Prochlorococcus marinus str. MIT 1214: one gene and its partner. The protein of the gene in region 1 interacts with the protein of each later gene in a pairwise test. Links are inferred from orthologs where the notes say so. Each region holds a gene or a part of one and is shown in the gene's direction. Other genes may lie near its edges.

The links.
Region 2: the proteins of O5639_RS07105 (region 1) and def interact in binary tests that used the Escherichia coli proteins (3 or more experiments, as listed by UniProt). The link is inferred for Prochlorococcus marinus str. MIT 1214 from one-to-one orthologs.

The regions. Positions count from the first base shown.
Region 1 is NZ_CP114777.1:1,249,667-1,253,489, reverse strand. What follows is about bases 407-3,177. They hold O5639_RS07105 (aspartate-semialdehyde dehydrogenase), read left to right. Parts: upstream 407-1,160; coding sequence 1,161-2,195; downstream 2,196-3,177. Other genes in these bases: O5639_RS07095 (ribonuclease J), read left to right, coding at 3,173-3,177; dapA (4-hydroxy-tetrahydrodipicolinate synthase), read left to right, coding at 2,192-3,100; tig (trigger factor), read right to left, coding at 407-1,007. Also shown: more of tig, read right to left, coding at 1-406; more of O5639_RS07095, read left to right, coding at 3,178-3,823.
Region 2 is NZ_CP114777.1:1,480,911-1,484,368, reverse strand. What follows is about bases 526-3,458. They hold def (peptide deformylase), read left to right. Parts: upstream 526-1,654; coding sequence 1,655-2,263; downstream 2,264-3,458. Other genes in these bases: O5639_RS08150 (ABC transporter ATP-binding protein/permease), read left to right, coding at 3,185-3,458; O5639_RS08155 (hypothetical protein), read left to right, coding at 2,780-3,061; O5639_RS08160 (histidine triad nucleotide-binding protein), read left to right, coding at 2,333-2,668; O5639_RS08170 (alpha/beta hydrolase family protein), read right to left, coding at 526-1,574. Also shown: more of O5639_RS08170, read right to left, coding at 1-525. UniProt on the Escherichia coli protein: Removes the formyl group from the N-terminal Met of newly synthesized proteins. Requires at least a dipeptide for an efficient rate of reaction. N-terminal L-methionine is a prerequisite for activity but the enzyme has broad specificity at other positions.

The DNA.
Region 1 (3,823 bases):
AAATTTTGAGCTGTTTGTTCAACAATGATTCGAACTTCTTGGTCAATAAGACTTTTTGGAAGTTCAACTTCCAGCTCATTGACCAAAGCGGCAAGAAGGGAGTCTTGGCGATTTTTTGCTTGTTTTCTATCAGTATCTTCTTTAAGCCTCTTCTCCAGATCCGCTCGTAAGTCAGTCATATTTTCTTTATCACTTGCTTGCTTGGCAAATTCGTCATTTAGTTCAGGTAATTCTTTGATTTTTAAATCTTCAAGACTGACTTTGAATTCAGCTTTTCTCCCTTTTGCATCTTCTTGATGATAATCCTTGGGAAATTCACAATTTAATGTTTTTTTATCACTAATGTTCATTCCAATCACACCCTCAATGAATCCAGGTATCATTCGGCCTTCTTCAAGTTCTATTTCTATTGAATCCGCGCTTCCTCCTTCAATTTCGCTTCCATCATCTGAGAAATTTCCTTTAAAGCTTAATAGGGCAATATCTCCTTTTTTTGCGGCACGATTAGTAACAGGGACCTTAGTTGCTAATTGAGTTCGGGATTGCTCAATAAGTTCATCTACTTTCTTGGGGTCAAAGCTTAAATTCTCTACTTCAGCAGTTAGACCTGAAGATTTTTTTAAAGTTGGGATTGGGGCAATATCAGTTTCAAGTTTTAATTTAAGAGATTTTTCAGGGTTGAAATTCTCCAAAATAGTTTCAAAGCCATCCTCGAGTTCTGGCTCACACAAGGGTTCAATTCCTTCCTGATCTAATGTTTGTGTCCAAACTTTTTGCAACAGTGATTCTAATGCAGAGGCTTGTATCCTTTTGACTCCAAGTTGCTGCACTACTACTGCTTTTGGGACTTTGCCTTTGCGAAAACCTGGGATTGAGATAGATCTGCTGAGTTTGCTTAAAGCTTCGTCATAACTATTTTTACATCGATCTGCGGGCACCTCTACCTCTACAGCAATTCTGCTATTAGGTTTCGAACTGGTTTTTACTTTTAATTTGGCAGCACTCATTGAAACGGAATTCTCAAATTTGGTTAGCGTAAGAAAGCGTTAATTCACTTCCAAAGCTATTGTGGCCTAAAAAGCATCGAAAAATTTGTTATTTGTTGATTTTTCCAATAAGAAAAAATTTTTTGTTAAACCTTTTAATTTTCTTCATCAAGTTTGAACCCACATTCTCTTCTCCCAAATAGACCTCTTACAGTTGCGATTCTAGGATCGAGTGGAGCTGTAGGTAAGGAATTATTGGCTTTACTTGAAGAGAGATCTTTTCCTATTAAAAAATTAGTTTTACTAGCCTCTCATCGATCCGCAGGGGAGATTCAGACTTTTTGTGGAAATGAGTTGAAAGTTGAAGAGACAACTAAAGACAGCTTTAAAAATGTAGATTTAATTTTAGCTTCAGCTGGTAGTTCAATATCTCGGAAGTGGAAAGATTCAATTCATAATTCTGGAGCTTTAATGATTGATAACTCAAGTGCATTTCGAATGGACGAGAATGTTCCTTTGGTTGTTCCTGAAGTCAATCCTGCCGATGCAAGTAAACACAAAGGTTTAATTTCTAATCCTAATTGCACGACTATTTTATTAGCGTTGGTTCTATCTCCATTGACCAGACATATTCCTATTAAAAGGATAGTTGTCTCAACCTATCAATCCGCCAGTGGTGCAGGTGCCATGGCAATGGAAGAATTAGAAAAATTAAGCAAAGAAGTTTTAGAGGGAAAAACTCCAAACAGTAAAGTTCTTCCTTACTCCTTGGCATTTAATCTTTTTTTGCATAATTCACCTTTGCAATCGAATAATTATTGCGAGGAAGAAATGAAAATGGTTAATGAAACCCGAAAGATTCTAGGAGATCCAGAACTTTCTTTGACCGCAACATGTGTCAGAGTTCCTGTTTTTAGGGCCCATTCTGAAGCAGTAAATATTGAATTTACAAAGCCATTCCCAGTCAAAGAAGCATATGAAATTTTGGAATCCTCACCAGGAGTGGAGATACTTGAGGATGTGGAAAACAATCGTTTTCCTATGCCACAAGATGTAACTGGTAGAGACCCCGTATCTGTAGGTCGAATAAGGCAGGACATTAGTAATCCCAATGCTTTGGAACTATGGTTATGTGGAGATCAAATTCGCAAAGGTGCGGCACTGAATGCTGTGCAAATTGCTGAACTTCTTTTGCCGAAACAATCATGACTAAGTCAGCTTTATTATCACCAGCACCTTTTGGAAGATTACTAACGGCAATGGTGACTCCCTTTGATAAAAACGGGAAAGTAGATTTTGGTCTGGCTGCTGATTTGGCAAATTATCTAGTAGATCAAGGTTCAGATGGAATCGTTGTATGTGGAACTACAGGAGAATCTCCGACTTTAACTTGGCAAGAACAGCAAAAGATGCTGGAAACAGTAAGAAACTCTTTAGGCTCTAGAGCTAAAGTTTTGGCTGGAACAGGGAGTAATTCGACCTCTGAGGCAATTGAAGCGACAAAGGAAGCAGCTAATGCAGGCGCTGACGGGGCATTAGTGGTTGTTCCTTATTACAACAAACCACCGCAAGAAGGATTAGAAGTTCATTTTCGTGCTATCGCTAATGCGGCTCCACAGTTACCTTTGATGCTCTACAACATCCCAGGGCGGACAGGCTGTTCGATATCACCTATCATTGTAAGTAAGCTTATGGATTGCAGCAATGTAGTCAGTTTTAAAGCTGCAAGTGGAACAACAGAGGAAGTGACTGAATTAAGAAACTATTGTGGATCAGATTTGGCTATTTATAGCGGTGATGATGCTTTGGTTTTACCAATGCTTTCAGTAGGGGCAGTAGGTGTTGTAAGTGTTGCAAGTCACTTGGTTGGCCCAAATATGAAGAAAATTATAGAGAGTTTTTTAGAAGGTAAATACGCTGAGGCACTTTATTTGCACGAGAAACTACAACCTCTTTTTAAATCACTTTTTGCAACCACAAATCCTATTCCTGTTAAAGCGGCACTTCAATTAATTGGTTGGTCTGTTGGACCTCCTCGAAGTCCTTTAGTCTCTTTAAACAGCAAAATGAAAGAAGAACTCTTGAAGATACTCTCTTCTTTGAGATTGATTTGATTCATTCCCTCGTTTCCGAGTGGATTTAACTTTCATTTAAGTAACAACCAAGTTTTTTACATACATTTTTCCATGACATCAAGTTCAATGAATTCTCAAGTTTCAAAAAATATTCAATCTCAAGCCCCCTGTTTGAGGATTATTCCCTTAGGCGGCCTCGGAGAAATCGGAAAAAATACTTGTGTATTTGAATATGGTGACGACATAATGATTCTTGATGCTGGTTTGGCGTTCCCCACTGATGGGATGCATGGTGTAAATGTTGTCATGCCAGACACTACTTATTTGCGTGAAAATCAAAGTCGAATAAGAGGTTTAGTAGTAACTCATGGACATGAAGATCATATTGGTGGGATTTCTCATCATTTAAAGAAATTCAATATTCCAATTGTTTATGGTCCTCCCCTTGCTATGTCGATGCTTAGGGGGAAAATGGAGGAAGCAGGGGTTGCTGATCGGACAACGATACAAGTATGTGGTCCTCGAGAAGTTATTAAAGTTGGACAACATTTTTCAGTTGAATTCGTAAGAAATACACATTCAATTTCTGATAGTTATTCCTTCGCAGTTACTACACCAGTGGGAGTAGTGTTTTTCACTGGTGATTTTAAATTCGATCATACTCCTCCTGATGGGCAGCCTGCTGATTTGGCCAGAATGGCACATTATGGAGATAAAGGTGTTCTTTGTCTTCTATCTGATTCAACCAACTCTGAAGTTACA
Region 2 (3,458 bases), 230 kb from region 1 along the record:
CCTATATTAAAAATGTCAGTAGATATCAAACAACCTAAAGCTGTAAAACCCGATGCGCTACTCCCTAAAATTGCTATACGGTCTTTATCAGCCTTACCAATTGCAATCAATGATTGAGCTGCCTTAGTGCAATCCAAAACATCAATTACTCCCCAATTGCCTCTCAATCGATCTCTATATTCCCGCCCAAAACCAGAAGAGCCTCCATAATTAACATCGACAACCGCCCAACCTCTTGATGTCCAAAATTGCACCTCTAGATCCAATCCACAACGAGCCATACCAGTAGGCCCGCTATGACTTTTCACCAACAAAGGAGGTAACGATATTTGTCTATTAATAGGTGGATAATACCAAGCGTGAACATTCTCTTGATTCGATCCGATAAACCAAAAAGATTCGCCAATACTTATTTCCGTTGGATCCAAGCAAAATGAAGAGGCAAGAGTATGTTCCCAACTTTTAGCTAATAAATCTAGTTCAAAAATCCCGTCAGAAATTTCTGAACCACTGGCAATTGCCACAAGTCGATTTTGATTCGAATGAAGACCTGAGAACTCAATAAAAGGCAGATCAAAAGTCTTGATAAATCCATTTTCTTGAAATAAAGCTAAAGTCCAAATTCCTTCCTGAGCAAAAGCTCCAACAACATCATCCCCCACACATGAAAAACTCGACATCCCTAGGACCCATTGAGGGAAAGCAATTTCAGCCTTAATAGTCCATTTATTCTGGAAAATAGTAATTGAATTATTAGTAATATCAGTTTTAATCTGCGTTATATTCCACCAACCACTACTATCTTCAGCGACAAAAAGATGACCTGAATCGGACCAAATGGGGTTAAAAAATGATATTTTTTCTGTGCATTTTAAATATTCATTATTAAAATTTACAATATTTATGATATTTACATTCTCATCCAATTTGGCTAATTTTAATTCATTTAAATCCCAAGGCATTGAAGTATTTGACCATTCAACCCATGCCAACTTTCTATCTTTAGCATTCAGAGCAAGATAACCTAGTAATCCCTGAGATGAATAAATAAATTTTGGATATTGATCATTTTTTTTTAGAGAAAAAGAAACTATATGATCTCCTTCTTCATTTTCCATCAATCCAATCCAAATATTTTTTTCAAGGTCAATTACACCACCTGCGAGAAAAAAATTATCTTTTTTTGTCAGACAAATTGATTCTATTTTAGGTATGAATTTAAAAGAAGAAGAGTTTTTATTTTTTTCCTCATAAGACCAAGTTCTCATCCATAAGCAGTTGTCTTTTTTGTCGACCCAAGTCAATATCAGATCTGATCCATCGAGATTAGCTGTTAAAGGAGCACCACCATATCCATGGATTTTTGTCCTTAAATCACTTGGATAAGGTGTTAACTCCTGAGGTAAAACGTCTTTTTGTCCCCAAGGTCTAATTAAAGCTGTAGTTCTTCCCTTTTCGTTTGGTCTTTGTTCTAACCATAAAACCCAATCACCTATGATCCGAGGCTCTTTAAATATGGGGGCTTCTCCATAAACTTTTTCAGCATGCAAGATTCTCATTGTTTTGTTCTTCATTGATGTTGAGAGTCAATGATTAATTCACTAATAGAACTTAAAACAAAGTAAAGTGTAAAAGTTGTTGTCTTAAGACTCCTTTGGCTGGCAGTTTTGCTCAACTTGCAAAAAATGCAGAAAAAAAGAAGCCCTCAATTTCAGTTTCGAAAGAACCTGTCAAGAATCCCCCTTTGAAGGTGTATCAACTGGGACATGAGGCTTTAAGAACTCCAGCTAATCGTATAGTCAAAGTTGATGATTCAATACGAAAGTTAGTGAAAGATATGCTCATAACTATGTATTCTTCAAAAGGTATTGGTTTAGCAGCACCTCAAGTAGGAATACAAAAGAGATTATTAGTTATTGATTTAAATTTTGAAGATCCAAATGCCCCACCCATGGTATTTATAAATCCTGAGATAACTTCATCTAGTGCAAGCTTAGATACATATGAAGAAGGTTGTCTAAGTATCCCTGGCGTTTACCTTAATGTTTTACGACCCTCCTCAATCAAATTAAGTTATCGAGATGAAATGGGTAGACCAAAGAAAATGAATGCAGATGGTCTAATGGCAAGATGCATTCAGCACGAAATAGACCACCTAAATGGTATCTGTTTTGTTGACAAAGTAACTGATGAAGAAGAACTGAAAAAACAATTAAATGAGAATAACTTCAATCAAAGTGATGTAATAAAAGAAACAACTTGAAAGATTAATGTCAATTCAAACTATAAAGAATCTCATTAGGTTCTTATTATTGGTCTTTCCTCAAATTCAATGACAACAATTTTTGATAAAATTCTTAGCGGTGAAATTCCTTGTGATGAGGTTTTTAGTGATAACAAATGCCTAGCTTTCAAAGACATTACCCCTCAAGCACCTACTCACATTTTAATAATTCCTAGAAAACCTATTCCAAGTCTGCAAGAAATAAAAAAAGAAGATCAAGAATTACTGGGTCACTTACTGCTAAAAGGGACCGAAATTGCCAATGCTGCTGGCTTAGAAAGTTGGAGAACCATAATTAATACGGGAGAAGAAGCAGGTCAAACAGTATTTCACTTACATATTCATATCATTGGCGGCAGAAAATTAAGTTGGCCACCAGGGTAAATTTTGAATTTCCATGATTTTTTATCAGTACACACGATTGCCTTACTGGCTTAGTTACTGACTCAGTTTCACCCATCAATGCGCTATAAAGTATTGAATTAATAGCTTTCGATGAATTCCCCAACTGCTACAGATAAAAACAGCATTATTAATAAAGTAAAAACAAATTCACAAGATTTTTGGTTAAGTCTTAGTGAGGGCCAGCAATCGATTTTAAAAAAAATATGGTCAATATTAACTTACAAATGGCAATGGCAGATAATTCTGAATGCCCCTTTTTTGGTTGTTTGGGTATTAGATCAGACCATACCTGCAGTTCACTCTTTTGATATGCAGCTTATTTCTTCGCTACCAATACCAATGATAATAAAAACATATTTGGGTTTTAGCTAACATATAAAAATTAATGACTTTGATGAGTTTATGCTCTGAAATAAGCCTCAAATTAACTTAAAAAGAATAAGTTAACCTTATTGCTAATCAAGTACTTAGTGACTTTGAAATAATCAAATTAATATGACCTCATCAATTTCGAAAGCTCAAAAAGGACTAGTAAGCCAACTTATTAAATTAAGAAAGCTTACTCAGCCATATTTTCTACCTTATACAAAAAATAATGGCTGGCTATTTGTATATTTATTGCTAGCTTTACTATTTTGTGTAGGGGGAATAGTTCTATTTTTACTAACAGGTTTAATGAGCCTGTTAGCCAACGTAGCTCCAGAGATAACAAACCAATTTTTAGGAGGTGTTCAAAACTCCTTACAGGTCATATGGGATGGTCCTTCAG